DNA from 2 places in the Azorhizobium sp. AG788 genome. Region 2 is predicted to be linked to the other one. Evidence: predicted binding sites of a transcription regulator. Region 2 holds the regulator's gene; the other holds the start of a gene.
The links. Region 2 encodes PhoB, which activates phosphate uptake and scavenging genes when phosphate is short. Its sites were predicted from a motif close to TGTCATNNANCTGTCAT; they were not measured.
Positions count from the first base shown of each region.

Region 1: a site for PhoB is predicted at 1,892-1,908, ahead of DFO45_RS13125 (cycloisomerase). Genes of this name have one in related genera too.

Region 1 is NZ_SOBM01000004.1:516,477-519,679, forward strand. It holds gene DFO45_RS13115 (cyclic nucleotide-gated ion channel) at 1-441, shown strand, start outside; gene DFO45_RS13120 (NADP-dependent isocitrate dehydrogenase) at 497-1,711, opposite strand; gene DFO45_RS13125 (cycloisomerase) at 1,973-2,872, shown strand; gene DFO45_RS13130 (RNA methyltransferase) at 3,012-3,203, shown strand, end outside.
Region 2 is NZ_SOBM01000001.1:181,681-184,883, forward strand. It holds gene pstB (phosphate ABC transporter ATP-binding protein PstB) at 1-194, shown strand, start outside; gene phoU (phosphate signaling complex protein PhoU) at 215-943, shown strand; gene phoB (phosphate regulon transcriptional regulator PhoB) at 950-1,651, shown strand; gene DFO45_RS00870 (hypothetical protein) at 1,717-2,055, shown strand; gene DFO45_RS00875 (hypothetical protein) at 2,166-2,474, shown strand; gene DFO45_RS00880 (GcrA family cell cycle regulator) at 2,578-3,105, opposite strand.

The sequences.
Region 1 (3,203 bases), on a different contig from region 2:
CGCGTGCCGCTGTTTGCGGACCTCGATGCCGCCGGCATCGGCGAGATCCTGCGCATCCTCTCCTCCCACACGGCCCAGCCCGGCGAGATCCTGGCGCGGCGGGGCGACCCGGCCCGCTCGATGTATTTCATTCTCTCCGGCGAGGTGCAGGTGGAACTGGAAGAAGGCATCGTGCTCTTGGGAGAGGGGCAGTTCTTCGGCGAGATGGCGCTGCTCTCCCGCACGGTGCGGAGCGGCACCATCCGCTGCCTCACCCGCACCCAGCTGCTCATCCTCGACGGTCGCGACCTTGAGGACCTGATGGCGCGCCGTCCGGAAATCCGCAAGCGCATCGATGATCTTCGGGGCACGCGCACGCTGCATCCGCTGAAGCCGCGTGGCGACATCCTCTCCGAGGAAATGGGCGACGCCCAGAACGACGACGGCCCGCGCCGCTCCTGACGAGCGAGGCGGGCCGCGGGAAAGGACCGGGCGCCGGTAAGGGCGCCCGGCGGCATCAGGCCGCGAGGGCCTTTGCGAGGTTCTCGGACACCTTGTCGAGGAAGCCCGTGGTGGACAGCCACTTCTGGTCGGCGCCGACCAGCAGGGCGAGATCCTTGGTCATGTCGCCGGCTTCCACCGTATCGACGCAGACCTTCTCGAGCGTGTCGGCGAAGCGCTTCAGTTCGTCATTGCCGTCGAGCTTGGCGCGGTGCGCGAGGCCACGGGTCCAGGCGAAGATGGAGGCGATGGAGTTGGTGGAGGTCTCCTTGCCCTTCTGGTGCTCGCGGTAGTGGCGGGTCACCGTGCCGTGAGCGGCTTCGGCCTCGACAGTCTGGCCATCGGGAGTCATCAGCACGGAGGTCATCAGGCCGAGCGAGCCGAAGCCCTGGGCCACGATGTCCGACTGCACGTCGCCGTCGTAGTTCTTGCAGGCCCACACATAGCCACCGGACCACTTGAGGGCGGAAGCGACCATGTCGTCGATCAGGCGGTGCTCATAGGTGAGCTTGCGCTTCTCGAACTCGGCCTTGAACTCGGCGTCATAGACTTCCTGGAAGATGTCCTTGAAGCGGCCGTCATAGGCCTTCAGGATCGTGTTCTTCGTGGAGAGATAGACCGGATAGTTCCGCATCAGGCCGTAGTTCAGCGAGGCGCGGGCGAAATCGCGGATCGACTCGTCCAGGTTGTACATGGACAGGGCAACGCCGGCGCCCGGGAACTTGTAGACTTCCTTCTCGATCTTCGTGCCGTCCTCGCCCACGAAGGAGATGGTCAGCGTGCCCTTGCCGGGCACCTTGAAGTCGGTGGCGCGATACTGGTCGCCGAAGGCATGGCGACCGACCACGATCGGCTGCGTCCAGCCCGGCACGAGGCGCGGCACGTTCTTGCAGATGATCGGCTCACGGAAGATCACGCCGCCGAGGATGTTGCGGATCGTGCCGTTCGGCGACTTCCACATTTCCTTGAGGTTGAATTCCTTCACGCGGGCTTCGTCGGGAGTAATCGTGGCGCACTTGACGCCCACGCCGTGCTTCTTGATGGCGTTCGCCGCGTCGATCGTGACCTGATCGTTGGTCGCGTCGCGGTTCTCGACCGAAAGGTCGTAATACTCGAGGTCGATATCAAGGTAGGGGTGGATCAGCTTGTCCTTGATATACTGCCAGATGATCCGCGTCATCTCATCGCCGTCGAGCTCGACGACCGGATTTGCGACCTTGATCTTCGCCATGGGTGACACCTCACGCGGATTCGTATCGTAATGGGGCCTCAGCGCCGGTCCACGCAGCCAGGCGCCGGTGTGCGCGTGATACTCCGATGCCGGCCCGAGCGGAAGAAGGGCATTGCGCCGACTTTAGGACAAGGTTTTCAGCCGGGCGGGCCGAGACGGCCTGTGGGAATGGGCGAGGGGTGTCGCGCGCCCGTCACAGCCGCTTGATAGGGGGGCGCCGGATCGAAGCCTTGCGGGGCGCCGCCCCGACCGGAGCCCGCCATGACCGTCCGCCCCGTTCTGACCATCCGCCCCGTTCCGACCGTGCGACCCGCGAGCGCAATGGCCCGCCGTGCCGGCGCCGGCCTTGCGCTCGCCCTCGTTCTGGCCACGCCCGCCGCCTCGGCGCAGGAACTGCGCCCCGCCGCCCAGACCATCGCCCGCTTCGAGGTGCCGGAGGCCCGGCAGGCCGTGGCGGTGACAGACCGTTATGCCTATGCCATCGACAACCGCATCATCGTCAAGCTGGACAAGGCGACCGGCAAGCCCCTGGCCAAATGGGAGGGGCCGAAGGCCGGCCCCATCATCCACATGGACAGCGGCGTGGTGCGCGACGGCAAGCTCTACACCGCCCACTCCAATTATCCCGACTGGCCGATGACCAGCTCCATCGAGGTCTGGGATGCGGAAAGCCTGAAGCATCTGGAAAGCCACAGCTTCGGCATCGAGCGGGGCTCGCTCACCTGGCTGGATCGCGATCCACAGGGCCGCTGGTGGGGCGCCTTCGCCAACTACAATCGCGTGTTCGACAAGAGCCCGCTCGCCTACGGCAACAAGTACGCAACGCAGGTTGTGCGCTTCAATCCGGACTGGAGCATCGCCGAGGCCTTCGTCTATCCCGATGCGCTGGTGGCGAAGTTCCAGGACATGAGCAATTCCGGCGGCGCCTTCGGGCCGGACGGGCGGCTCTACATCACCGGCCACGACAATGCGGAGCTTTACGTGGTGGCGCCGCCCGAGATGGGCTCGGTGATGCGCTGGCAGGAGACCATCCCGCTGGAGATTGCCGGCCAGGGCTTTGCCTTCGACCCTTCAGATCCCGGCGTGGTGTGGGGCATCATCCGCGGCAAGACCGCCGCCAGCAGCCTCATCACCGTGAGCCGCCTGCCCGCGCGGCCCTGAGGCGGCGTGCCGGAACCGGCGAGGGCACGAGGCGGCTTTGCTCCATCCGGTTCCGGCTCTATGACGGGCGCATGTCTGAGCACGTTCTTTCTTCCATGCCGCCCGCTGTCCCTTACCCGTCCTGCCGGGGAGGGCGCTGATGCCCGGCGCCGGAACCGACAGCACGAAGCCCTGGATCGCCGGCGGGCCGGTGGTGATCCTCGTCGAGCCACAGCTCGGCGAGAATGTCGGCTCGGCTGCGCGGGCCATGGGCAATTTCGGCCTCTCCCGTCTGCGCGTGGTGAACCCGCGCGAGGGCTGGCCGAACGAGAAGGCGCGCATCTTCTGCGCC
Region 2 (3,203 bases):
ATCTGATCGACGAGCTGAAGCAGGAATTCACGATCGTCATCGTGACCCATAACATGCAGCAGGCGGCGCGCTGCGCCGACCGCACGGCGTTCTTCTACCTCGGCGAACTGGTGGAGGTCGGCCCCTCGGACGTGATCTTCACCAATCCGAAGGAGATCAAGACGCGCGACTACATCACTGGCCGGTTCGGCTGACGCGGCACGGGGAGGTTTTGATGCCTGAACATACTGTTTCCTCTTTCGATGCCGAGCTGAAGGAACTGGGCCGCAAGATCGTCGAGATGGGCGGCCAGGCCGAGCGTCTGGTGGCCGATTCCGTCGGCGCCCTGATCCGCCGGGACGGCACCGCCGCCCAGCGCGTGGTGGTGATGGACGCTGCCATCGACCACATGCAGCGCGACATCGAGGAAAAGGCGGTGCTGGTCATCGCCAAGCGCCAGCCCATGGCCAGCGACCTGCGGGACATCGTGGCCACCCTGCGCATCTCCAACGATCTGGAGCGCATCGGTGACCTCGCCAAGAACGTCGGCAAGCGCGTGCTGGCCATCGAGGGCGAATACCACCCGCAGAAGCTGGTGCGCGGCGTCGAGCACATGACCGACCTCGTGCTTGAGCAGCTCAAGGAAGTGCTGGACGCCTATGCCGGCCGCGACGAGGCCAAGGCGCTCGAGGTGTGGCGCAAGGATGCCAGCGTCGACACCATGTACACCTCGCTGTTCCGCGAACTCCTCACCTACATGATGGAAGATCCGCGCAACATCTCCGTGTGCACGCACCTCCTGTTCTGTGCCAAGAACATCGAGCGCATCGGCGACCATGCCACCAATGTGGCCGAGACCGTCTATTACATGGTCACCGGCAACATGCTCTCCGACGATCGTCCGAAGGCGGACGCGTCCAGCGAGACCACGGTGACCTTCCCCACCCGCACCCTTCAGGGGTAAGCCAACGTGCCTGCGCGCATTCTGATCATCGAGGACGAGGAGCCGCTGACGCTCCTCCTGCGGTACAACCTCGAGAGCGAGGGTTACGCCGTCGACAATGTGGGGCGGGGTGATGAAGCCGAGACGCGGCTGCGCGAGAGCGTGCCCGATCTCGTCATCCTCGACTGGATGCTGCCAGGCCTTTCGGGCATCGAGCTCTGTCGCCGGCTGCGCACGCGGCCGGAGACGGAGCGCCTGCCCGTCATCATGCTGACCGCCCGTGGCGAAGAGACCGAGCGGGTGCGCGGCCTTGCCACCGGCGCCGACGATTATGTGGTGAAGCCCTTCTCCGTGCCGGAATTGCTGGCGCGCGTGCGGGCGCTGCTGCGCCGGGCCAAGCCCGAGCATGTGGCGACCCTGCTGCGGGCCGGCGACATCGAGCTCGACCGCGAGACCCATCGGGTCCACCGCTCGGGCCGCGAGGTGCATCTCGGTCCGACCGAGTTCCGCCTGCTCGAATTCCTGATGCAGAGCCCCGGCCGCGTCTTCTCCCGCGAGCAGTTGCTCGACGGCGTGTGGGGCCAGGACGTCTATATCGACGAGCGCACCGTGGACGTGCATGTGGGCCGCCTGCGCAAGGCGATCAATCGCGGCCGCCAGCCCGATCCCATCCGCACCGTGCGCGGCGCCGGCTATTCCTTCAACGAAATGTTCGCCCGCGCCCATTGAGGGGCGCGGTGCGCCACGCCATCTGCCGTCCGATGGCCGCGTGGGTGGCGCGAGGGAGGCTGAGCATGGCAGGTGTGGTGCGCATGTCGGGTCGTTGCCTGAAGGCGGCGGCCCTCGCCCTGGCGCTGTTGCCTCCCTTCGCGTCCACCGGCGCACAGGCGCGGCCCAACACGCGCGCCATGACCTGCGACCAGGCGGCGCGGCTGGTCGCCCGGGCCGGCGGCATCGTGCTCGACACCTCCGCGACCACCTTCGACCGCTATGTGAGCGATTTGCGCTTCTGCATGCCGCAGCAGGCGCTGCGGCCGGCCTTCGAGCCGACGCGCGACAATCCGCAATGCTTCATCGGCTACACCTGCTACGACCCCGCCAAGGGAGACTGGCGCTGGGGCTGGGGCTGGTGAGCCGCCCGCTGGCAGCAGGCCGCGGCTGAGCCTATGTTGGAGCGGTCGCCGGAGACGGTGGCGAACGCCACAAGGGGCCGCGCCGAACGCGGCTGCGGGAGTTAAGGATCATGAACAACTGGTCGCGCGCTGTTCTGGCGCCGGTTCTGCTGGCCGGTGCCGTCGTCGCCTCCGGGGCGGCGCTTGCGCAGGGGCTGCCGGACAGCCGCAAGATGAGCTGTGCGCAGGCCACCGGCATGGTGCGCCAGCAGGGTGCCGTGGTGCTCGCCACATCTCAGCTGGTTTACGACCGCTATGTGGTGAGCGGGGCCTATTGCCCCATGGACCAGCAGACCAACCCGGCCTGGGTGCCGACCCGCGACAATCCGCAGTGCTTCGTGGGCTATACCTGCTACGATCCGACGCGGGACCGGCGCTGACGGATGCGCGCCCGGCGTGTCATCCGCGCCGGGCATCGTCTTCGACGGTCATAAGGCCCCTGAAAACCGAAGCCCCGCCGGAGCGGGGCTGGGTCAGGACAGATCAGAGACGGGCCACCCGGCGGTCCCGCCGGCGATCCTGGACCGGCTGGTAGGCCATCCGGGCATGGGTGGTGCAGTAGGGCATCCCGGGAAGGCTGCGTCCGCCGCAGAAATAGAAGGCGTCCGTCCCCGGTTCGCCCACCGGCCAGCGGCAGGTGGCTTCCGTGAGATTCATGATCGTGCAGCGCTGGCCCATCGGCACGATGTTGGCGGAGGGCTGAGCCTCCGGCGCGGGCGCCGGAGCGGTCTCCACCAGTTCCTCGAAGGCCGGGGCGAGGGCGGTGTTGCCGATGGTCGCCGGACGGGTCGGGGCCTGGGGGCGCGGTGCGGGCGCCTCGGGACGGGCGGCCTTGCGCGGACGGGCCGCGACGGCCGGAGCCTTTGCCCGGCCCGACAGGCCGAGACGGTGAACCTTGCCGATCACGGCATTACGCGTGATCCCGCCGAGTTCAGCCGCGATCTGGCTGGCCGACAGTCCTTCGCTCCAGAGCTTTTTCAAGAGTTCGACGCGCTCGTCGTTCCAGCTCATCGCTCGCCTCCTTGGCTGCCTCATCGAATCCCCGGCCGCTTCCTGCGACGCGCTGTCCGCGCGCAGGACTGGGGAGCCGACGCCACTTGGGAACGGTG